One region of the Streptomyces flavofungini genome, then DNA from elsewhere that is predicted to be linked to it. Evidence: riboswitches for the same ligand, from Rfam matches in the RefSeq annotation. Region 1 holds a riboswitch; each other region holds the start of a gene.
The links. A riboswitch is a leader RNA that binds a small molecule or an ion and turns the genes downstream of it on or off. The one in region 1 is predicted to bind cobalamin.
Positions count from the first base shown of each region.

Region 2: it holds a riboswitch for cobalamin, as region 1 does, so the genes downstream of both, QUY26_RS01955 (CoA-acylating methylmalonate-semialdehyde dehydrogenase) here and QUY26_RS12475 (ribonucleoside-diphosphate reductase subunit alpha) in region 1, are expected to answer to the same signal.
Region 3: it holds a riboswitch for cobalamin, as region 1 does, so the genes downstream of both, QUY26_RS29075 (ABC transporter substrate-binding protein) here and QUY26_RS12475 (ribonucleoside-diphosphate reductase subunit alpha) in region 1, are expected to answer to the same signal.

Region 1 is NZ_CP128846.1:3,141,371-3,148,831, reverse strand. It holds gene QUY26_RS12490 (helix-turn-helix domain-containing protein) at 1-234, opposite strand, end outside; gene QUY26_RS12485 (hypothetical protein) at 328-630, shown strand; gene QUY26_RS12480 (ribonucleotide-diphosphate reductase subunit beta) at 543-1,583, opposite strand; gene QUY26_RS12475 (ribonucleoside-diphosphate reductase subunit alpha) at 1,583-3,997, opposite strand; cobalamin riboswitch at 4,127-4,268, opposite strand; gene QUY26_RS12470 (hypothetical protein) at 4,459-5,109, opposite strand; gene mctP (monocarboxylate uptake permease MctP) at 5,217-6,839, opposite strand; gene QUY26_RS12460 (DUF3311 domain-containing protein) at 6,836-7,126, opposite strand; gene QUY26_RS12455 (YbdD/YjiX family protein) at 7,261-7,461, opposite strand; gene QUY26_RS12450 (carbon starvation CstA family protein) at 7,458-7,461, opposite strand, start outside.
Region 2 is NZ_CP128846.1:440,685-448,145, reverse strand. It holds gene QUY26_RS01975 (amidase) at 1-1,061, shown strand, start outside; gene QUY26_RS01970 (TetR/AcrR family transcriptional regulator) at 1,091-1,663, shown strand; gene QUY26_RS01965 (GNAT family N-acetyltransferase) at 1,914-2,492, shown strand; gene QUY26_RS01960 (hypothetical protein) at 2,550-2,750, opposite strand; cobalamin riboswitch at 2,885-3,063, shown strand; gene QUY26_RS01955 (CoA-acylating methylmalonate-semialdehyde dehydrogenase) at 3,273-4,772, shown strand; gene QUY26_RS01950 (acyl-CoA dehydrogenase family protein) at 4,778-5,926, shown strand; gene QUY26_RS01945 (enoyl-CoA hydratase/isomerase family protein) at 5,923-7,023, shown strand; gene mmsB (3-hydroxyisobutyrate dehydrogenase) at 7,020-7,461, shown strand, end outside.
Region 3 is NZ_CP128846.1:6,802,616-6,810,076, forward strand. It holds gene QUY26_RS29045 (arsenate reductase family protein) at 72-440, opposite strand; gene QUY26_RS29050 (hypothetical protein) at 669-1,028, shown strand; gene QUY26_RS29055 (hypothetical protein) at 1,180-1,377, shown strand; gene QUY26_RS29060 (haloacid dehalogenase-like hydrolase) at 1,474-2,628, opposite strand; gene QUY26_RS29065 (helix-turn-helix transcriptional regulator) at 2,804-3,715, shown strand; gene QUY26_RS29070 (VOC family protein) at 3,712-4,281, shown strand; cobalamin riboswitch at 4,279-4,464, shown strand; gene QUY26_RS29075 (ABC transporter substrate-binding protein) at 4,616-5,605, shown strand; gene QUY26_RS29080 (FecCD family ABC transporter permease) at 5,602-6,654, shown strand; gene QUY26_RS29085 (ABC transporter ATP-binding protein) at 6,903-7,461, shown strand, end outside.

The DNA.
Region 1 (7,461 bases):
GTCGCCGGCGGGGATGGTGATGAGGTCGGCCTCTTCGAGGCGGTCGAGGCCGTGCGAGGCGGTGATCGAGTACCCGGCGTGGGTGGAGAGCACGGGGCCCTCGGCGGAGGCGACCGCGAAGTCGTACACCGGCAGCCCCTCGTCGCTGCGGTCGAGGCCGAACACCTCGCACACGACGCCGAGTTCGAAGGGATGCACGCCGTCGAGCACGACGGCGGCCACGTTGTTCAGCATCCTGCCAGTGTGCCGCAGGGCTGGCAGGAAATCGAGGTCGTACGGCAGTCCTGCCACTGACGGCGAAGGACGGCCGGCGCGAGAGTGGACGTCATGAACGCACACGACGCACTCAACACGCTGGCCGTCCTCGGAGTCTTCCTGCTGATGGCGCTGCCCTCGCTGGTCGGCCACGCCCACGACCGGCGGATCGACCGCCAGCTGCGCGAGGCCGAGCGGGGACAGCAGCCCCCGGCCCAGAGCCCGACCCGGAGCCCGGCACAGGGACCGGTCCGGCGCCGGGCCAAGGACCCGGCGCCGCGCCCGGCTCAGAACTCGTCGTCGAAGGAGACCGAACCCTCCACGGCGACCTGGTACGCCGACGGGCGCCGCTCGAAGAAGTTGGTCAGCTCCTGAACGCCCTGCAGCTCCATGAACGAGAACGGGTTCTCGGAGCCGTAGACCGGCGCGAAGCCGAGGCGCTGGAGGCGCTGGTCGGCGACGCACTGCAGGTACTCGCGCATCGACTCGGTGTTCATGCCGGGCAGGCCGTCACCGCACAGGTCGCGCGCGAACTGCAGCTCGGCGTCGACCGCCTCCTTCAGCATATCCGTGACCTGCTGCTGCAGCTGGTCGTCGAACAGCTCCGGCTCCTCCTTGCGGACGGTGTCGACGACGTCGAAGGCGAAGCTCATGTGCATCGTCTCGTCGCGGAACACCCAGTTGGTGCCGGTCGCGAGGCCGTGCAGCAGACCGCGGCTGCGCAGCCAGTAGACGTAGGCGAAGGCACCGTAGAAGAACAGGCCCTCGATGCACGCCGCGAAGCAGATCAGGTTGAGCAGGAACCGGCGCCGGTCGGCCTGGGACTCCAGGCGCTCCAGCTTCTCCACCGAGTCCATCCACTTGAAGCAGAACTCGGCCTTCTCCCGGATGGACGGGATGTTCTCCACGGCCGCGAAGGCGGCGGCGCGGTCGTCCGGGTCGGGGAGATAGGTGTCGAGCAGCGTCAGATAGAACTGGACGTGCACGGCCTCCTCGAACAGCTGCCGGCTCAGGTAGAGCCGCGCCTCCGGGGAGTTGATGTGCTTGTACAGGGTGAGCACGAGGTTGTTCGCCACGATCGAGTCGCCGGTCGCGAAGAACGCGACCAGACGGCCGATCAGGTGCTGCTCCTCGGGCGTGAGCTTGGCCAGGTCGGCCACGTCCGAGTGGAGGTCGACCTCCTCGACGGTCCAGGTGTTCTTGATCGCGTCGCGGTAGCGCTCGTAGAAGTCCGGGTAGCGCATCGGGCGCAGGGTCAGCTCGAAGCCCGGGTCGAGCAGGTTCTTCTCACCAGACGTCGTGGTGGTGTGCAGGTCGGACTGGGACATTACTGGCAGGCCTCGCAGGACTCGGGGTTTTCCAGGGAGCAGGCGATCGCCTCGGGGTCGCTCACCTGCTGGGGGACGGGGGCAGCGGCGGCGGCCTGGCCGGACGCCGCGCGGGCGATGCGCGTCGCCGGGCGCGAGCGCAGGTAGTACGTGGTCTTCAGGCCGCGCTGCCAGGCGTAGGCGTACATCGAGGAGAGCTTGCCGATGGTGGGCGTCTCCAGGAACAGGTTCAGGGACTGCGCCTGGTCCAGGAACGGCGTGCGGTCGGCGGCCATGTCGATGAGGCCGCGCTGCGGGATCTCCCAGGCCGTGCGGTACAGGTCGCGGACGTCCTGGGGGACCCAGGTGAAGCCCTGCACCGAGCCGTTGGACTCGCGCAGCGCCTCGCGGGTCTGCGCGTCCCACACGCCGAGCCGCTTCAGCTCCTGCACCAGGTAGGAGTTGACCTGGAGGAACTCGCCGGACAGGGTCTCGCGCTTGAAGAGGTTGGAGACCTGCGGCTCGATGCACTCGTACACGCCCGCGATGGACGCGATGGTCGCGGTCGGCGCGATGGCGAGCAGCAGCGAGTTGCGCATGCCCGTCCTGCCGATGCGTTCCCGCAGCGCCGCCCAGCGCTCGGGCCAGGTCAGCTCGACGTCGTAGTGGTCGGGGTGCAGGACGCCGCGCGCGGTGCGGGTCTTCTCCCAGGCGGGCAGCGGGCCGTTCCGTTCGGCGAGGTCGGCCGACGCCTCGTACGACGCGAGCATGATGCGCTCGGCGATCCGGGTGGACAGGGCGCGCGCCTCGGGCGAGTCGAACGGCAGCTTCAGCTGGAAGAAGACGTCCTGCAGACCCATCGCGCCGAGGCCCACGGGCCGCCACTTGGCGTTGGAGCGCCCGGCCTGCTCGGTCGGGTAGAAGTTGATGTCCACGACGCGGTCGAGGAAGGTGACGGCCGTGCGCACGGTGGCGTCGAGCCGCTCCCAGTCGATGTCACCGCTCGCCGTGTCGACGAACGCGCCCAGGTTCACCGAACCCAGGTTGCACACGGCCGTCTCGCCGTCGTCCGTGACCTCCAGGATCTCCGTGCAGAGGTTGGAGGAGTGGACGGTGTGGCCGGGCTCGGCCGTCTGGTTGGCGGTGCGGTTGGCGGTGTCCTTGAAGGTCATCCAGCCGTTGCCGGTCTGCGCGAGGGTGCGCATCATGCGGCCGTACAGCTCACGGGCGGGGATGGTCTTCTGCGCGAGACCGGCCGCCTCCGCCTTCTTGTACGCGGCGTCGAACTCCTCGCCCCACAGGTCGACGAGCTCGGGCACGTCGGCCGGGGAGAACAGCGACCACGCCTGGTCGGCGGCGACGCGGCGCATGAACTCGTCGGGGATCCAGTGCGCCAGGTTCAGGTTGTGGGTGCGCCGGGCGTCCTCGCCGGTGTTGTCCCGCAGCTCCAGGAACTCCTCGATGTCGGAGTGCCAGGTCTCCAGGTAGACCGCGGCGGCGCCCTTGCGGCGGCCGCCCTGGTTCACGGCGGCGACGGAGGCGTCGAGGGTCTTCAGGAACGGCACGATGCCGTTGGAGTGCCCGTTGGTGCCGCGGATCAGGGAGCCGCGCGAGCGGATGCGGGAGTAGGAGAGCCCGATGCCGCCGGCGTGCTTGGAGAGCCGCGCGACCTGGTGGTAGCGGTCGTAGATGGAGTCCAGCTCGTCGAGCGGCGAGTCGAGGAGGTAGCAGGACGACATCTGCGGGTGCCGGGTGCCGGAGTTGAAGAGCGTCGGCGAGGACGGCAGGTAGTCCAGACGGCTCATCAGGCGGTAGAGCGCGGCGACCTCGTCGAGGGCCCGCTCGGAGGTGTCCTCGGCGAGACCGGCGGCCACGCGCAGCATGAAGTGCTGCGGGGTCTCGACGACCTTGCGGGTGATCGGGTGCCGGAGCAGATAGCGGCTGTGCAGGGTGCGCAGGCCGAAATAGCCGAAGCGGCGGTCGGCGCCGTCGGCGAGCGCGGCGTCCACGAGGCCGTCGAGGCGCTCCGCGTGCAGCGTGGCGAACTCGGCGGTGCGGTCCGCGATCAGGCCCTCACGGTGGCCGACGGCGACAGACTGGGAGAACGACGTGACGCCCTGCGAGGCGGCTTCCTCGCGGATACCGATGGTCAGGAGCCGGGCCGCGAGCTGCGAGTACGCGGGGTCCTCGGAGATGAGCCCGGCGGCCGCCTCGGTCGCGAGCTCCCGCAGCTCCACCTCGTCGGCCTTGGCCGAACGGCCGCGCAGCGCGGCGGCGGCGACCCGGCCGGGGTCGGCGTCGGGGAGGTCGGCGGTGAGGTCGGTCAGGACGCGCAGCAGGGCGGTCCCCGGTCCGTCGGTGGTCTGCGCGGCCTGCTGGGCCTCGGCCTGCTCGGCGGCCTGCGCTGACGCGGGTTCGGCGGGCGCGATGGTCACGTGGTGCTCTCCCTCGCTCGGCTCTGGGCCTTTGGAGAGCGGCACGGCGCGGCTGCGCCCGCGCAGGGGCGACTCCGCGTCCACCAACCCATTCCTCGAGGCCCGGACGTCTCGGCACCCGGACCGGACGGTCCAGGTGCGCTGTCGGCAGGTCGTCGGACTCACCGGCGCATGTTGCGGGCGCGAGCGCACAAATGCGTACCAGTACACCGTTGCGGGACAGTTCCGGACTTGCACCGGATTCCCCTGCGGCGACAGCGAGGACGAGCATACATCTTGTGCTGGCTTTCGGTGCCACCCCTAGATGTTGTGTCGGAGGGTAGTGACGCTGTCGCGGGACGGGGCGCCCTGAACCTCAACTCGGGGGCGGGGCGTGGCATTCCGGGGCGGCGTCCGGAGGCCGCCCAGGGCTCGCTCAGCGGTCGCTGCGGCCCCGCCCGGCCGTCGGCTGCGGGCGTCGTTCAGCCGCCCGCGCCCGGCGGGTCCTGGGGCGCGCCGTCGCCGTCGCGGGGGATGTCGCCGCGCTCCACCGGCGCGGCGGGGGAGGTCTTCTCCGGCAGTACGGCGTCCAGCTCGGCTGCGTCCGCGTGGTGGGCCTTCTCGGCGGCGGCGCGCAGGGTGTCGCGGTCCACGAGGCCGGGGTCGGCGGAGAGCTGGACGCGCAGGCCGTGCTCGGAGCGGACGTACGCGTGCCAGGAGCCGGACGCGTCGGTGCTGTCGGACGAGCCGGGGCCCGGCGTGCGGTACCAGCCCTTGCCGTCCTTCTCGCAGCGCTTCGCGGGCGGGTAGAGGCCTCGGCAGGACTTGTCGTCGACGGTGCCCCGCTCCACGTCGACCTTGATCTGCCCGCCGCCCTCCTTCGCCACGTACACCGCCTGGAACCCGTCGTCCCCCAGGACACCCACCGACTGCTTCGCCAGCGTGAACCCGTCGGCCTCGGTCACGTACACGTGCTCCGTGCGGGTCTGGGCGGCCTGGGCGCGGGCCTCCAGCTCGGCGCGGGACGGCGTCGAACCCGCGCCGGAGCCCGCGTCCTCGGAGCCGCAGCCGGTGAGGGCGAGGGGCGCGAGCAGCAGCAGGGCGGCGGGGAGCAGGAGGCGAGGACGCGGCATGGGCCCATTCTTTCGTACGCCGGTTCGGGCCCGGAGGCGGCACGGCGAAGGCCGCCGCGTCCCGTGCGGAACGCGGCGGCCTCCAGGGTGGGCGGGAGCCCGGGACGTCAGTGCCCGGCACCCACCTTCGGCAGTTCGACCGCCACGCCCTTGTCGCCGGCGTCCGCGGTGTAGTCCTCCGGGGACGTCTCGTCGACGCCGTCGGGGGCCTTGAGGGCCTTCAGGACGAAGGTGAGGACGACGGTCACGACGACGTTCAGGACGAAGGCCGTCAGGCCGATGTAGCCGATCTCACCGATGCCCGGGATCTCCTTGGACGACCCGCCGAAGTGCTTCTGCGTCGGCGAGGCGACGCCGTACGCGGCGACCGTGCCGTAGACCATGCCGACCGCCCACCCGGCGAGCAGCGCCCACCGGTGGAACCAGCGCGTGAACAGGCCGCCGACGAGCGCGGGCATGGTCTGCAGGATCCAGATGCCGCCGAGCAGCTGGAAGTTGATGGCGACGGTCTTGTCCATGGTGAGGACGAAGGCGAGCGCGCCCACCTTCACCAGGAGCGAGACCAGCTTGGAGACCTTCGTCTCCTGCTCGGGCGTCGCGTCGGGCTTCAGGAAGTCCTTGTAGATGTTGCGGGTGAAGAGGTTCGCGGCCGCGATGGACATGATGGCCGCCGGGACGAGCGCGCCGATGCCGATGGCCGCGAAGGCGACGCCCGTGAACCAGTCGGGGAACATGTCCTCGAACAGCTGGGGGATCGCCAACTGCCCGTTCTCGACCTTCACCCCGGCCGCGATCGCCATGAACCCGAGCAGCGCGAGCAGGCCGAGCATCAGCGAGTACAGCGGCAGGATGGTGGTGTTGCGGCGGATCACGTCGCGGCTGCGCGAGGAGAGCGTCGCCGTGATCGAGTGCGGGTACATGAAGAGGGCGAGCGCGGAGCCGAGGGCCAGGGTCGCGTACGTCCAGGTGCCCGCGTCGCCCGGCACCAGGGAGCCGACGGGTTTGCCGGTGGCCTCGTTCGTCGCGGAGAACTTCTCGTTGGCGGCGCTGAAGATGTCGTCGAAGCCGCCGAGCTTGATCGGGATGTAGATGATGGCCACCACGATCACGATGTAGATCAGGGTGTCCTTCACGAACGCGATCAGCGCGGGCGCCCGCAGACCGGACGAGTAGGTGTACGCGGCGAGCACGCCGAAGGCGATGAGCAGCGGCAGGTCCTTGATGAACCAGTTGGTGTCCTCGCCGCCGCCGACGCCCATCACGTCCAGGACGGCCTGGATGCCGACCAGTTGGAGCGCGATGTAGGGCATCGTCGCGAGGATGCCGGTGACCGCCACGGCCAGTGAGAGCCCCTTGGAGCCGAAGCGGCCTCGGACGAAGTCCGACGTCGTCACGTACCCGTGCTTGTGCGAGACCGACCACAGGCGCGGCAGGAACGTGAAGATCAGCGGATAGACCAGGATCGTGTACGGCACGGCGAAGAAGCCGGCCGCGCCCGCCGCGTAGATGGCCGCCGGGACGGCCACGAAGGTGTACGCGGTGTAGAGGTCGCCGCCGAGCAGGAACCAGGTCACCCAGGTGCCGAACGACCGGCCGCCCAGGCCCCATTCGTCGAGGCTCTGCTCGTTCTCGGCCTTGCGCCAGCGGGACGCCAGGAAGCCCATGACGGTGACCGCGAGGAAGAAGAAGATGAAGACGGCGAGCGCGACGCCGTTGACGCCGTCGTTCACCGGGACGCCCCTTCCTGGTGGGCCGCGTGGGCCTTGCGGGCGCGCTGGTCACGCTGCCAGAGCTGGTACGCGACCATGGTGAGCGCGGTCGATATCAGCACCCACAGCATCTGGTACCAGTAGAAGAACGGGATCCCGATGAAGGCCGGGTCGACCTTCGCGTACGAACTCACCCAGAGCATCGCCACGAAGGGCGCCACCAGGCAGAGGGCGATGACCACGCGGACCGGCGTGACCGTCGGCTGTCTCACTTCAGGCGCAACTGGCACTTCAGGCGCATCTGACATACCGCGGCTCCGTTCCCTCACTTATCCCGTTCTTAATGTGCGGGAAATCTAAGTCAGGGATCTCGCGGCACGGAACCCCCGTCCGTATAACGGACGGGTACCGGAAGTGCCGTCGTGCCTGCTCAACGGCGGACTCAGCAGCAGCGGAAGCCCTGCCGGGGGTCCGACTCCTGCCGGTCCGTCCGCATCCGCTCGAACGCGCGGCGGCTCGGCACGGCCGCGGCCGGGTGGTCCTTGCGGACGTGCGCCACGTACCGCTCGTACGCGGACTCGTCCGTCAACTCCCTTACGTACCAACGGATTCCGCGCAGCGCGCGCAGCAGGGGGCCGCTCAT
Region 2 (7,461 bases), 2.7 Mb from region 1:
GGGACGCGGGCCGCGTCGCGGGCGGATCGAGCGGCGGCTCCGCCGTCGCCGTCGCGTCCGGCGCGGCCACCTTCGCCATCGGCACCGACACCGGCGGCTCGATTCGGGTCCCCGCCGCCCTCAACGGCGTCGTGGGACTCAAGCCGACGTACGGCCTGGTGCCCCGGAGCGGCGTGACCTCGCTGTCGTGGTCCCTCGACCACGTCGGCCCCCTCACCCGCACCGTCGACGACGCGGCCCTCGTCCTCGCCGCCCTGACCGGCCGCGACCCGCGCGACCCGGCCGGCCTCCCGGCGCCCCGCGAGTCGCATCCCCCGTACGGCGAGGCCGACTTGACCGGACTGCGGGTGGGCGTCCCGCGCACCTACTACTTCGACCGCGTCGCCCCCGACGTCGAGTCCGCCGTGCGCGACGCCGTCGACCGGCTGCGCGACCTCGGGGCCGAACTCGTCGACGTGGACATTCCGATGACCCGCTATGTCCAGGCGGTCCAGTGGGGCCTGATGGTCCCCGAGGCCACCGCTTACCACGAGGGGACGCTCCGTGCGACACCCGAGCTGTACGCCCCCGACGTGCGCGTCCTCCTTGAGGCGGGCGAACTCCTGCTCGCCGGCGACTATGTGCGCGCCCAGCGCGCCCGCACCCTGATGCGCCGGGCCTGGGCGCGGCTCCTCGCGGAGGTCGACGTCGTCGTCGCGCCCTCCGTGCCGCTGACCGCCGTGCCCGCCGGGCAGCAGTCCGTGCAGTGGGCCGACGGTTGCGTGGAGAGCGTGTCCGACAGCTACGTCCGGCTGTCGGCGCCCGCCAACATCACCGGCGTACCGGCGCTGTCCGTGCCCGTCGGGCGGGGCGAGGGCGGCCTGCCCGTCGGCATGCAGCTGATCGGCCGGCCGCTGGGGGAGGGGGCGGTGCTGCGGGTCGGGCGCGCGTACGAGGCCACGCGGGCGGACGCGGGGCGGCTCGCACCGGACGCGGGTGCTCTCGGGGCGGGGCCGGTGGCTGCGGCGACCCCTGGAGGGTCCGGGCCGATGCCGGGGGATCCCGCGCGCTCGCCAGCGTAGAAGCTAGAAATTAGCGTTAAGGTGGCGCCATGAGTCCCAAGCCCATGGCCCGCCCCGGCGGCCGCAGCGCCCGCGTGCAGGCGTCCGTGCACGCCGCCGTCCGCGAGCTGGAGGCCGAGCGGGGTCGCGCGGCGCTCACCGTCCCGCTGGTCGCCGCGCGGGCCGGGGTCACCCCGTCGACGATCTACCGCCGCTGGGGCGACCTCCAGGAGCTCCTGTCGGATGTGGCCGTCGAGCGGCTGCGGCCCGACACGGAGCCCGCGGACCACGGCACCCTGCGGGCCGACCTCACGGCCTGGGCCGAGCAGTTCCTCGACGAGATGGCGTCCACCGCGGGCCGCGCCTACATCCGCGACGCGCTCCTCGGCGACCCGGACGGCGGCAACGCCGGGCAGTGCTCCGCCTACGCCGCCGCCCAGGTCGACCTCGTCCTCGACCGTGCCCGCCGACGCGGCGAGGACGGGCTCCCGGCGCGGGAGGCGGTCATGGACCACGTGGTCGCGCCGGTCATGTACCGCATCCTGTTCCGGCCCGACGGCCTGTCGACGGCGTACGCGCGCGAGCTGGTGGAAGGGGCGCTGGACCGGAACGCCCGGGGCTGAGGCGACGGGGGAGCGGCTGCGGGCCCGATCCTTATTGCACATTGTCTGCAACTACTATTGATCCGCAGTAGGCGCCGATGCGCGCACGGGCGACAGGTGCGAACGAACGGCGGGCGCAAGCCGGACGGAAGGCGGGTCGAGGACACGTGCGAGACGGAGGCCGAGCGACGTCGGCATGGGTGCTGACCTCGGGCGAGACCGCGCAAGAGGCTTCGGGCGGGACCGCGCGAGAGGGCGCGAGGGCCGCCCGATGACCGACGCACTCATACTTCGCCTGCCGGGACCCGGTCTGCTCGCCCACCGCGACGGCATCCGGCAGGTCTACGCCGAGGCCTTCGCCGAGCCCCCGTGGCACTCCGACCCCGCGGAGGCCGACGTCTACCTGGACCGCCTCGCGGGCGACACCGAGCGCCCCGGCTTCGTCGGCGCGGTGGCCCTCGAGGGCGACCGCGTGCTGGGCTTCGCCACCGCCTGGACGTCCGAGACCCCGCTGCCGGTCACGCGTTCCTACCCCCACGTCCGCGCCGCCCTCGGCGCCGAGCGCACCGCCGCCTGGCTGTGCGGCGGCCTGGAGGTCGACGAACTCGCCGTCACGCCCGGCGCGCACGGCCGCGGCCTCGGCCGTACGCTCCTCGAAGAGGTCACGCGCGACGCGCCCGGCGGGCGCTGCTGGCTGCTGACATCCGTCAGGGCGGAGGCCGCCGTCCGCTTCTACGAGCGGCTCGGCTGGCGACAGGCCACGCACCCCGCACCGAACGGATACAGCACGGCTGTCTTCCTGGGCCCGCGCCACCCCGGGCGCGCGGAGATCCTGGCGCCGCCCGCGTAGCAGCAGAGTCCCCGCAGCCCGCCACCCCGTGGACCGCAGCCCCCACAGCCCCCATCCTCAGCCGCACACCTCACGCCACCACGCGCCACCGCACCGCACACCCCACGCCTCGCGGTCCGTGCAGCCCTTCGAGCCCCGCCCGGAGCACCCCTTGCGCACCGCCGACATCCGCACCCGCTCCAGGGCGTCGACAACCTCTACGAGATCGACGAGACCCGCCCCGTCCTGGACCGCGCCGCCGACCTCGCGGGCGTCCACTACGGCGCCGACCCCGTGGCCGGGGTCGTGCGCGCCGAACTGGGGGCCTGGGACTCCAGTAGGAGTTGGACAGGGGGTTCCCGCGGCGAGTGGGAACCCGTCCGCTGTGGACTTACTAGGAAGTCCAAGTATATGTTCGTGGACAAGCCCGCGGTGCAGGGAAGCCGGTGTGAATCCGGCGCGGTCCCGCCACTGTGACCGGGGAGTGCGTTCTCGCGTGCAACAACGCCACTGACGGAGAAGTCCGTTGGGAAGGCGGGAGAACGGGCGCCGATCCGGGAGTCAGGATACCGGCCGCGGGGTGTTCCGTGTTGTCCACGAGGATGGAGCAGACACGCATGGCCCCGGTGCGCACTCACGACCCCGGTGATCCGATGCGAGCGACAACCCCCGCTGTCTGACGGCCCCTCGGCCGTTCGCGTCCCCTTCTTCCGTCCGTCGATCCGGCATGCCCGCGCATGGCGCCGACGGCCGGTCGGGCGCGCCCGTCCCCGGATCCCACCTGACGAAAGAGCAGGCCCCATGGTCCGTGAACTGACCCACTTCATCGGCGGCAAGCACATCCCGGGAACATCGGGCGCGCTCGCCGACGTGTACGACCCGAACACCGGCGAGATACAGGCCCGCGTCCCGCTCGCGAACCGCGCCGAGACCGAGGCGGCCATCGCCGACGCGGCCGAGGCCCAGCGCGAGTGGGGCGAGTGGAACCCGCAGCGCCGCGCCCGCGTCCTGCTGCGGTTCCTGCGGATCGTGGAGGGCGAACGCGAGTCGCTGGCCCGGCTGTTGTCGGCCGAGCACGGCAAGACCGTGGCCGACGCGCACGGCGACCTCCAGCGCGGCCTGGAGGTGGTGGAGTTCGCGGCGGGCATCCCGCACCTGCTCAAGGGCGAGTTCACCGACAACGCGGGCACCGGCATCGACGTGCACTCGCTGCGCCGCCCCATCGGCGTCGTCGCCGGCATCACGCCGTTCAACTTCCCCGCGATGATCCCCCTCTGGAAGGCCGCGCCCGCCATCGCCTGCGGCAACGCCTTCATCCTCAAGCCCTCCGAGCGCGACCCGTCCGTGCCGCTGCGGCTCGCCGAGCTCTTCCTGGAGGCGGGCCTGCCGCCGGGCATCCTGAACGTCGTCAACGGCGGCAAGGAATCCGTCGACACCCTCCTGGAGGACCCGCGCGTCGAGGCGCTCGGCTTCGTCGGCTCCACGCCCATCGCCGCGCACATCTACGCCACCGCCGCCGCCCACGGCAAGCGCGCCCAGTGCTTCGGCGGCGCCAAGAACCACATGATCGTGATGCCGGACGCGGACCTCGACCAGGCCGTGGACGCGCTGATCGGCGCCGGTTACGGCTCGGCGGGCGAGCGCTGCATGGCGATCTCCGTGGCCGTTCCGGTCGGCGAGGCCACCGCCGACGCCCTGGTGGCCCGCCTCAAGGACCGCATCGGCGCGCTGCGGATCGGCCGCTCCGACGACCCCGAGGCCGACTTCGGCCCCCTCGTCAGCCGCGACGCCCTCGACCGCGTGCGCTCCTACGTCGACCTCGGCGTCGAGGAGGGCGCCGAACTCGTCGTCGACGGACGTGACTTCACCCTCCCCGGCCACGAGGGCGGCTTCTTCGCGGGTGCCTCGCTCTTCGACCGTGTCACCCCCGACATGCGGATCTACCAGGAGGAGATCTTCGGCCCGGTCCTGTCCGTCGTCCGCGCCGCCGACTACGAGGAAGCTCTGCGGCTGCCCACCGAGCACCCCTACGGCAACGGCGTCGCGCTCTTCACCCGCGACGGCGACACCGCCCGCGACTTCACCCGCCGCGTCGACACCGGCATGGTCGGCGTCAACGTGCCCATCCCGGTCCCCGTCGCGTACCACACCTTCGGCGGCTGGAAGCGCTCCGGCTTCGGCGACCTCAACCAGCACGGACCGGACTCCATCCGCTTCTACACCCGCACCAAGACCGTCACCTCGCGCTGGCCCTCCGGGGCCAAGGAAGGCGCGAGCTTCACCATCCCGACGATGGGATGACCGCCATGACCAGCGCACTGCTCACCGAGGACCAGCTCGCCATCGTCGAGACCACCCTCGACTTCGCCCAGGAGCACCTCGCCCCGCACGCCCTGGCCTGGGACCAGGAGAAGCACTTCCCCGTGGAGGTGCTGCGCAAGGCCGCCGACCTCGGCCTCGGCGGGATGTACGTCGCCGAGGACGCGGGCGGCTCCGGGCTCACCCGCGCCGACGGCGTCCTCGTCTTCGAGGCCCTCGCCTCCGGCTGCCCGTCCGTCGCGGGCTACCTCTCCATCCACAACATGGTCGCCTGGATGATCGACCGGTACGGCGACGAGTCCCAGCGCGCCCGCTGGCTCGGGGCGTTGACGTCGATGGACTGGCTCGGCAGCTACTGCCTGACCGAGCCCGGCGCGGGCTCCGACGCCGCCGCGCTCAGCACCCGCGCCGAACGCGACGGCGACACCTACGTCCTGACCGGCGTCAAGCAGTTCATCTCCGGAGCCGGCGCCTCGCAGGTGTACATCGTGATGGCCCGCACGGGCGACAGCGGCCCCGGGGGCGTCTCCGCGTTCGTCGTCGAGCGGGACGACGAAGGCCTGTCCTTCGGCCCGAACGAACAGAAGATGGGCTGGAACGCCCAGCCCACCCGGCAGGTGATCCTCGACGGCGTGCGGCTGTCCGCCGACCGGCTGCTCGGCGGCGAGGGCAACGGCTTCCGCATCGCCATGAACGGCCTCAACGGCGGCCGCCTCGGCATCGCCGCCTGCTCCCTCGGCGGCGCCCGCAGCGCCCTCGACCGCAGCCTCGGCTACCTCGCCGACCGCGAGGCGTTCGGGGCCCGGCTCCTGGACTCCCAGGCGCTCCAGTTCAAGCTCGCCGACATGGCGACCGAGCTGACGGCGGCCCGCGCCCTGGTCCGCCAGGCCGCCCAGGCCCTCGACGCGGGCGACCCGCAGGCGCCCCAACTGTGCGCCATGGCGAAGCAGTTCGCCACCGACACCGGTCACTCGGTCGCCGACCGCGCCCTGCAATTGCACGGCGGCTACGGCTACCTGACCGAGTACGGCATCGAGAAGCTCGTGCGCGACCTGCGCGTCCACCGCATCCTGGAAGGAACCAACGAGATCATGCGCCTGATCGTCGCCCGCGGTCTGACGGGGGCGCTGCGATGACGCCCGCCGAAGCCGCCGCGGCCCCGGCGCCCGCCGACGACCCCGTGCTGCTGCGCACCGAAGGCCGCGCCGCGTACATCGTCCTCAACCGGCCCCGGGCCCTGAACGCCCTCACCCACACCATGGTCCGCCGCATCGATCAGGCCCTCGCCGCCTGGGAGCACGACCCGGCCGTCGAGACCGTCGTGCTCACCGGTGCGGGGGAGCGCGGCCTCTGCGCGGGCGGCGACATCCGCGCCATCTACGACGACGCCCGCACCGGCGGCAGCGCCTCCGCGGACTTCTGGCGCGACGAGTACCACCTCAACGCCCGCATCGCCCGCTACCCGAAGCCGTACGTCGCCGTCATGGACGGCATCGTCATGGGTGGCGGCGTCGGCGTCGCCGCGCACGGCGGCGTCCGTATCGTCACCGAGCGCTCCCGCATCGCCATGCCGGAGACGGGCATCGGCTTCGTCCCGGACGTCGGCGGCACCTACCTGCTCGGCCTCGCCCCCGGCGAGCTCGGCACCCACCTGGCCCTGACCGGCCAGCAGCTGGGCGCCCGCGACGCGCTCCTGTGCGGGCTCGCCGACCACTTCGTCCCCTCCGGCCTGCTGCCGCGCCTCGTCGCGGACCTCGCGTCCGATCCGGTGCGCGAGGTCCTCGCCCGGTACGTCGCCGAAGCCCCGCCCGGCGTCCTCGGCGACCAGCGCGCGTGGATCGACGCCTGCTACCCGGCACACGGCGTCGAGGAGATCGTCGACCGGCTGCAGAACCACGGCGCGCAGGCCGCCAAGGAGGCCGCCGAGACCCTGCACAGCAAGTCGCCGACCGCCCTGAAGGTCACCCTGTCCTCGCTGCGCCGGGCCCGGCAGCTCGGCCCGCTGGAGCGGGTCCTGGAGCAGGAGTACCGCGTGTCGTGCGCCGCCCTCGCCTCCGCCGACCTCGTGGAGGGCATCCGCGCCCAGGTCGTCGACAAGGACCGCGAACCCCGCTGGTCCCCGGCCACCCTCGCCGACGTCACCGACGACGACGTGGCCCGCTACTTCGCCCCGCTCGGCGCGCGCGAACTCGCCCTCGCCGCCGACCGCTCCCCGCAGGAGGTGCCCTGGTGAGCCCCGTCATCGCCTTCGTCGGCCTCGGCCACATGGGCGGCCCGATGGCCGCCAACCTCGTCAAGGCCGGATACCGGGTCGTCGGCCACGACCTGGTCCCGGACGCCGTGGACGCCGGCGTCGCCGCGGGCGTCGAGGCCGCTCCCTCGGCCGTCGCGGCCGCCGCCGACGCCGACATCGTGGTCACCATGCTGCCCGCCGGACGTCACGTCCTGTCCCTCTACAGGGACGAGGGGCTGCTCGCGGCCGCCCGGCCTGGCACCCTCTTCGTCGACTGCTCCACCATCGACGTCGCCGACGCGCGGGCCGCCCACGAAGCGGCGGCGGCGGCCGGGCACCTCGCCGTGGACGCCCCCGTCTCCGGCGGTGTCATGGGCGCCGAGGCGGGCACGCTCACCTTCATGGTCGGCGGTGACGAGGCCGCGTTCGCGCGGGCCG
Region 3 (7,461 bases), 3.7 Mb from region 1:
GCCGACCGGCGACGGTCGATCGGTGACGGGGCGGTCGGTGTCGGGCCGATCGCATACCGGCCGACGACCGGCTACCGCGAGAGCGCGTCCCGCACCGCCTCCTCCGTCCGCGCCACGACGGCCGTGCCGTCGTCCGCCGTGATGATGGGCCGCTGGATCAGCTTCGGGTGGGCGGCGAGCGCCTCGATCCAGGCGTCGCGCCCGGACGCGTCGCGCGGCCAGCGCGCGCGGTCCTTGAGGTCGAGCTCCTTCGCGGCGGCCTCCTGGGTGCGGGTGATGTCCCAGGGCTCCAGGCCGAGGCGGTCGAGGACGGCGCGGATCTCGTCGGGGCTCGGTACGTCCTCCAGATAGCGGCGGACGGTGTACGTGGCGCCCTCCTCGTCGAGCAGGGACAGCGCGCTGCGGCACTTCGAACAGGCGGGGTTGATCCAGATCTCCATGGCGCCCACGCTAGCGCCGCGCGCCCGGCGGCCCCGGAGCCCCGCCCGTGTTCGAATTCTGTAGTCCCACGCGCACCTCGGGGAACTAGGGTGACAGGCGGGCAAGTTCCCTGTCCACCTGCGGTTTTGACGCTCCGCGTGGACTGCTGATTGTCAGTGGCGGGCAGTAAACTGGTAGCAATGTTCGAAGGGGCCGTGAGGGCTCCTGAACGCGACAGGAGGATGCCTGTGCCCGCTGCCGCACTGCCGTCGAAGCCCGGTGTCACGCGCACCCGCACCACCGCCGCCCCGCGTCCCGCGCGCAGGTCGCGCGCCCCGCGCCCGGACCACCCCACGCTCTGTGACGTGCCGTACGTCCCGTTGGAGAAGCGCCCCCTGCCTCCCGGCCGCCCCCGCGACTGGTACATCACGCACAACCGCCGCCTCAAGGCCATGCGCCTCGCCATCGCCCTGCTCGACTCGGGCGTCCTGGTGCCGAACCAGGCGAGCAACGTACGGATACGCACCATGGCGGAGACGGTCGGCATCCACCCGCCGTCGGACACCACCTGCCACATGGTGCGGGCCCTGATGCGCTACAGCCGCTGACGCGGACCGGGGGCCGCGCCGCACCCGGCGCGGTCCGCTCGTTTCGGGACGGGGTGGAAGCGGGGAGGGGCTTCGTGGAGCCCCCCCGGCCCCACCCGCCCCGTCCCCTCTCCCGTCCACGGGAGCGAGCCCCCGGCCCAAGACCGTCAGCGTGTTCACCCTCGGCGGCACCATCTCCGCGCAGGGCGGGGACCACGCCCGACTCAGCGGCGCCCGGACCCTGCCCCGGCCGCCGCCCCGGCCCCGCCCGGCGTGGACATCGAGCTGCACGACGTCCGCCGACCCCGGCTGCCGGGGCCTCGGCGTGCTCACGGTCCTCGCCGACGAGATCCGGCTGCGGGCCGGGTGACGCGAGGGAGCCCCGGGGCCGGCCGACCCCGGGGCTCCCGATTCGTTCAGCCGGTCGTTCCGCTCAGCCAGTTGTTCCGCTCAGCCGGTCGAACGCTCAGCCGATCTGCTCCGGCGTCACCGTCAGCCACCGCTTGTCCGCCGTCACCGGCTGCCCCAACTCCCGCTGTCGCGCCGCGTTCTTCCGCTTCATCCCGTCCAGCTGCTTCATGTAGCTGTCCTTGCGGTTGACCCACACGCGCACGCCCCCGTGCCGCACGTCCGCCGAGTGGAACAGCATCGGGCCGTCGCTCACGGGGGTGTCCCCGGCGACCAGGACCGGCTTCTTCCACTCGTCGATGTACGTGGAGATGGCGGCGGGCTTGCCCTGGTACCAGGTCAGCGGTGCCCAGAGGTTCGGCGTCAGCTCGTACTTCGCGAGCCGCGCCCGGTCCTTCGGGCCGAACCGGCCTTCGGCGATCTCCTTGCGGGAACTGGTCACCCGGCCCGTCTTCGGGTCCTTGAGCTGCAGGCCGACGCCGATGACGTTCTGCGGCTTCACGCCGTACCCGTACTTCGGGTCGGCGAGCACCATCCGCACCAGGTCCTCGCTGGCCGCGCTCACCACGTACACCTCGATGCCGTGCGCGCGCAGCGACTTGTACAGCTCCCGCATGCCGGGGGAGAACTCCGGCCGTTCGACCTCGGTCTTCGTGACCTTGCCGTTCTCGTCGTAGTACGTCGCCGGGATCGGTTTGTCGTACGCGAGGAGGTCGTCCACGTACCCCTTGAGCTTCTTCAGCGTGAAGCCGGAGAAGATCTGTGCCGCCCACGGGTAGCAGACCTGGTCGTCGACCTCGCAGAGCCGGTTGTAGTAGCTGTACAGGCTCTCCTTGTGCGTGGCCGTGTCCTTGAACGGGATGACCTTCAGGGACGGGTCCATCGTCGCGCGGCTCAGGACGCCCTTCATCTCCAGGAACGGAAGGAGCGATTCCTCCAGGTCGTGGCGGTACGTCGTGTTGTCCGCGTCGAAGACCGCGTACGCGCCCTTCCCCCGGTTCTCCGCGATCACCTTGCCGAGCTTCGCCGCCACCGGCTTCGGCCAGTGCGTGAGGTCGGCCGCGGCGGCACGGGCGGCCGCGCTCGGCGCTGGGGCGTCCACCGCCTTCGCGTCCGCCGCGCTCGGCCACAGCGCGCCGCCCGCGAACACCGCCGCCGCCAGCGCCCCCGCCGCCCCGACGACCGCCGGCCTGCCCTTTGTTCGAATTGCCATGGTTCCCGTTCCCTGGAAGCGCTGAGCCGACCCGTCCGGAGCGGCGCGCCATGCTACGAGGACAAGGTGCCCGATTCCCATGATCGAGGTCACCGTGCGTGCCGGGCATGGGACGGACGGACGCGGGTAGCCGCACCGGACGACAGGCCCGTCCGCGCCCGCCCACAATGGCTTCATGGGCCCCACGGCTACGGACACCACCGCCCGCGACGGCGACACCGCCTCCCGCGAGTTCGTCCGCGCCGCGCCCCCGCCCGGCGGCCTGGTCGTGTCCGCCGTGGGCTACCGCACGCAGGGCCGGCGCACCGCTCTGCACCGCGGCCTGCCGTCCCCGTACCTCACGCTGATCTTCTCCCTCGACGGCCCCGTCATCACCGGCCGCACCCCCGGCCAGGCGACCGGACCCGACGCCGTCCGCACGGACATCGTCGTCGGCGGCCTGCACCAGAGCCCCGCGTACGTCGTCCAGCCCGAGCACGAGGCCGGCATTCAGCTCGCCGTGCATCCGCTCGCCGCCCGCGCCCTGTTCGGGCTGCCCGCCGCCGAGCTGGCCGGACAGCTCGTCACCGACGGCACCGACGTCCTCGGCCGGGTCGCCGCCGACGTCCGGGAACGCCTCTGCGAGCAGGACGCCTGGAGTGACCGGTTCGCCTTCCTCAACGCCTACTTGGCGCGCCGCGCGGCCGACGCGGAGCGCGCCGGAGGCGTCCGGCCCGAGGTCGGCGAGGCCTGGGCCTGGCTCGCCCGGCACCGCGGCGCGGGCACCCTGCGCGGTCTGTCCGCGCACGTCGCCCTCAGCGAACGCCGCCTGTCCGCGCTGTTCCGCGCCGAGACCGGCGTCACACCCAAGCAGGCCGCCCGTCTCATCCGCTTCCAGCACGCGAAGGCGGCCGTCGTCCGCGCGGTCGCCGCGGGCGCGCGCCCCGACCTCGCCCGGATCGCCGCCGACTGCGGGTACTACGACCACTCCCACCTCGTACGGGACTTCCAGCAGTACACGGGGGCGAGCCCCAGCGCCTGGATGGCCGAGGAGTGCCGGAATATCCAAGCCGGAGGGCACGCGGGCGGCGAAGACTGGGACGCATGAACAGCAACGAAAACCCGCAGAGCGAACAAAGCAGGCAGAGCGCACAGAGCGCACAGAGCGCGCAGACCACGGAGACCTTGGAGACCACGGAGGCCACGGAGGCCACGCGAAACAGCCAGGGCGGCCCGACCGGTCCGGTCGCGGCGAACCGTCGCGCGCCCGACGTCTGGGCCACCTTCCAGGCCGACGACGCACCCGCCCTGATCGACTTCCTCGTCGGTACCGTCGGCTTCCTGCGCACCGCCGTCCACGAGGACGGCGGCCGCGTCGCCCACGCCCAGCTCGACTGGCCCGAGGGCGGCGGGGTCATGCTCGGCAGCTACGACCCGAAGGCCGCCGAATGGTGTCTGCGGCCCGGCACGTTCGGGGCGTACGTCGTCACCGACCACGTCGACGACCTCTACCTCCGTCTCACCGCCGCCGGCGTGAAGGTGATCCGCGAGATCGAGGACCAGCCGTACGGCAGCCGCGAGTTCGCGGTCGCCGACCCCGAGGGCAACAAGTGGGCCTTCGGCACCTACCGCGGTGAGCCCGCCCCGACCAGGGGTGATGCCGCCCCGGAGTGATAGCTTGCGGACGCCAGTCGTACCCGCACCTGGGTCGGGGAATCCGGTGGGAATCCGGAACTGACGCGCAGCGGTGAGGGGGACGGGCGGGGCCAGCGGCCACTGGGAGTCCACGGACCCCGGGAAGGCGGCCCCGCCCGGACGAACCCGAGTCCGAAGACCTGCTGGCACCGCCGTCCGCACGGGCGGCGGAGTTCGCAGACCAGGCTCCGCGCATGAGCCCTGAGACTCGGGAAGACGTGTGCCTTCGACCCCGCGCCGCCTCGGCGTCCGCCGTACCCTCCGCCCCGCCCGCATACGCACCCGCTCCGCCGCCCTGAGCGCGGGCCTCGCCCTGGTCCTCGCCGCCACGTCCGCGTGCGGTGGCCCGGCCGCGAAGCCCGAGCGGGAGGCGCGGGCCGGATACCCCCTCACGCTCACCGCCTGCGGCGAGCGGACGAAGGTGACGGCGCCGCCGGAGCGGGCCGTCTCCCTCGACCAGGGCTCCACCGAGATCCTGCTCTCCCTCGGCCTCGCCGACCGCATGGTGGGCACCGGCACCTGGACGGACCCCGTCCTGAAGCGCCTGGCGAAGGAGAACGCGAAGGTCCCACGGCTCGCCGACCGCTACCCGTCGCTGGAGAAGGTCCTCGACAAGGAACCCGACTTCGTCAGCGCGTCGTTCCTCTACACGGTCGGCAAGGGCGGCGTCGCCGACCGGGCCAAGTTCACCGAACTCGGCGTACCCGTCTACGTCTCGCCGACCGACTGCGCGGGCAAGGACAACACCGGCGACGACGACGGCACCCGCACCAAGACCCTCACGATGGACACCGTGTACGGCGAGATCCGCGACCTCGCGCGCGTCTTCGGCGTGGCGGAGCGCGGCGAGAAGCTGATCGCGGACCTCAAGTCCCGGGCCGCGCGCGCCAAGAGGTCCGTCGACGCCTCCGGCACCACCCTCATGTACTGGTTCGCCAACTCCGAGTCCCCCTACATCGCGGGCTGCTGCGGCGCCCCCGGCATCATCACGCGCGCACTCGGCGTGCGGAACGCCTTCGCCGACACCCGCGCGGAATGGCCCCAGATCAACTGGGAGACCATCGCCGACCGCGACCCCGACGTCCTCGTCATCGGCGACCTCACGCGCAGGTCCCAGTCCGCCGAGAGCGCCCGCCAGAAGATCAAGTTCCTGGAGTCCAACCCGGCCACGAAGAACCTCACGGCCGTGCGGAAGAAGCGGTACGTCCTCCTCAGCGGCCAGGCCCTGAACCCGGGCATCAGGACCGTCGACGGCATCGAACAAGTGGCGGCGGCGCTGCGCGAGTTCGGCCTCACGAAGTGAGGGCCCTCGCGGGCGGGGGCCCGCGTCGGCTGCGTTCGGCGCTGCGCGGCGGACTCCTCGCCCTGGCCGGGCTCGCGGCCCTCTTCCTCTCCCTCGCCGTGGCCGTCACCATCGGCCCCGCCGACATCTCCGTGCCCGACGTGTGGTCGGCCGTGGCCGCCCACCTCGGCTGGGGCGAGGCCGAGCTGACGCCGATCCGCGACGGCATCGTGTGGAACCTGCGGATGCCGCGCACGGTCCTCGCGGCGGTGTGCGGCGCGGGCCTCGCCGTGTGCGGGGCGGTCCTCCAGTCGCTCCTGCGCAACCCGCTCGCCGACCCGTTCGTGCTCGGCGTCTCCTCCGGCGCGTCCACGGGCGCCGTGGCCGTCGTGGTCCTCGGCGTCGGCGGGGGAGCGCTCACGGTCTCGGCGGGCGCGTTCATCGGCGCCGTCGTGTCCTTCGCCCTGGTCCTGCTGCTCAGCCACACCCTCGGCGACACCACGGACCGCGTGGTCCTGTCCGGCGTGGCCGCCATGCAACTGTTCTCCGCGCTCACCTCCTTCGTCGTCCTCACGGCCGCCGACGCCGAGACCACCCGGGGCGTGCTGTTCTGGCTCCTCGGCTCGCTGAGCGGCGCGTCCTGGACGGACGTGTGGACGTGCGGCGCGGTGCTCGTCGTCACGCTCACCGTGTGCCTGCTGCAGGCCCGCGCCCTCGACGCGTTCGCCTTCGGCCAGGACGCGGCGGCCACCCTCGGCGTCCACGTGGACCGGGTGCGCGTGCTGCTGCTCTGCACCACGGCGCTCCTGACGGCGGCCCTGGTCAGCAGCGCCGGGGCGATCGGGTTCGTGGGCCTGGCGCTGCCGCACGCGGCCCGGGCGGTGGTCGGCGCGGGGCACCGGCGGCTCCTGCCGGTGACGGCGCTCGCGGGCGCGGTGTTCCTGATCTGGGTGGACACCCTCGCCCGCACGGTCCTCGACCCGCAGGAGGTCCCGGTGGGCGTGGTCACCTCGCTGATCGGCGTACCGGCGTTCGTGGCGGTGCTGTACCGGACGCGGAGGAGCCGATGACGTACGAGGAGGCGCGGGAGAAGTCGACGTACGAGAAGGCGGCGGAGCCGATGCGGCGCGGGAAGCCCGAATCCACCGGCGGATCCGGGCACACGGACGGGAAGTCCGCCCCCACGGACGGAAAGCCCGAGTCCACGCACGGGAAGCCCGAGTCCACGCACGGAAAGCCCGAGTCCACGCACGGGAAGCCCGAGTCCACCACCGGACTCGCGGCGGACCGGGTCGCCCACCAGGCCGGGGGCCGTCTCATCGTCGACGGCATCACCCTCGCGCCCCGCCCCGGCAGCACGCTCGGCCTCATCGGCCCGAACGGCTCCGGCAAGTCCACGCTCCTGCGCCTCCTCGCGGGCGTCCTCGCGCCCGCGGCGGGCGTGGTCACGCTGGACGGCACGCCGCTGCCCCGCCTCGGCCGCAGGGAGACGGCGCGCAGGCTCGCGGTGGTCGACCAGCACGCCACCACCCAGGTGGAGCTGACCGTACGGGAGGTGGTGGCCCTCGGCCGCATCCCGCACCGCAGGCCCTGGTCGGGCACGACACCCGCCGACGACCGCGCCGTCCGCGACGCCCTGGCCCGCACCGCCCTCACCGACCGGGCCGACCAGTCCTGGCATACTCTCTCCGGCGGCGAACGCCAACGCGCCCACATCGCGCGCGCCCTGGCCCAGGCCCCCCGCGAGCTCCTCCTCGACGAACCCACCAACCACCTGGACATCCAGCACCAGTTGGACCTCCTGAACCTGATCGCCTCGCTCCCCGTGACGACGGTGATCGCTCTGCACGACCTCAATCTGGCCGCCATGTTCTGCG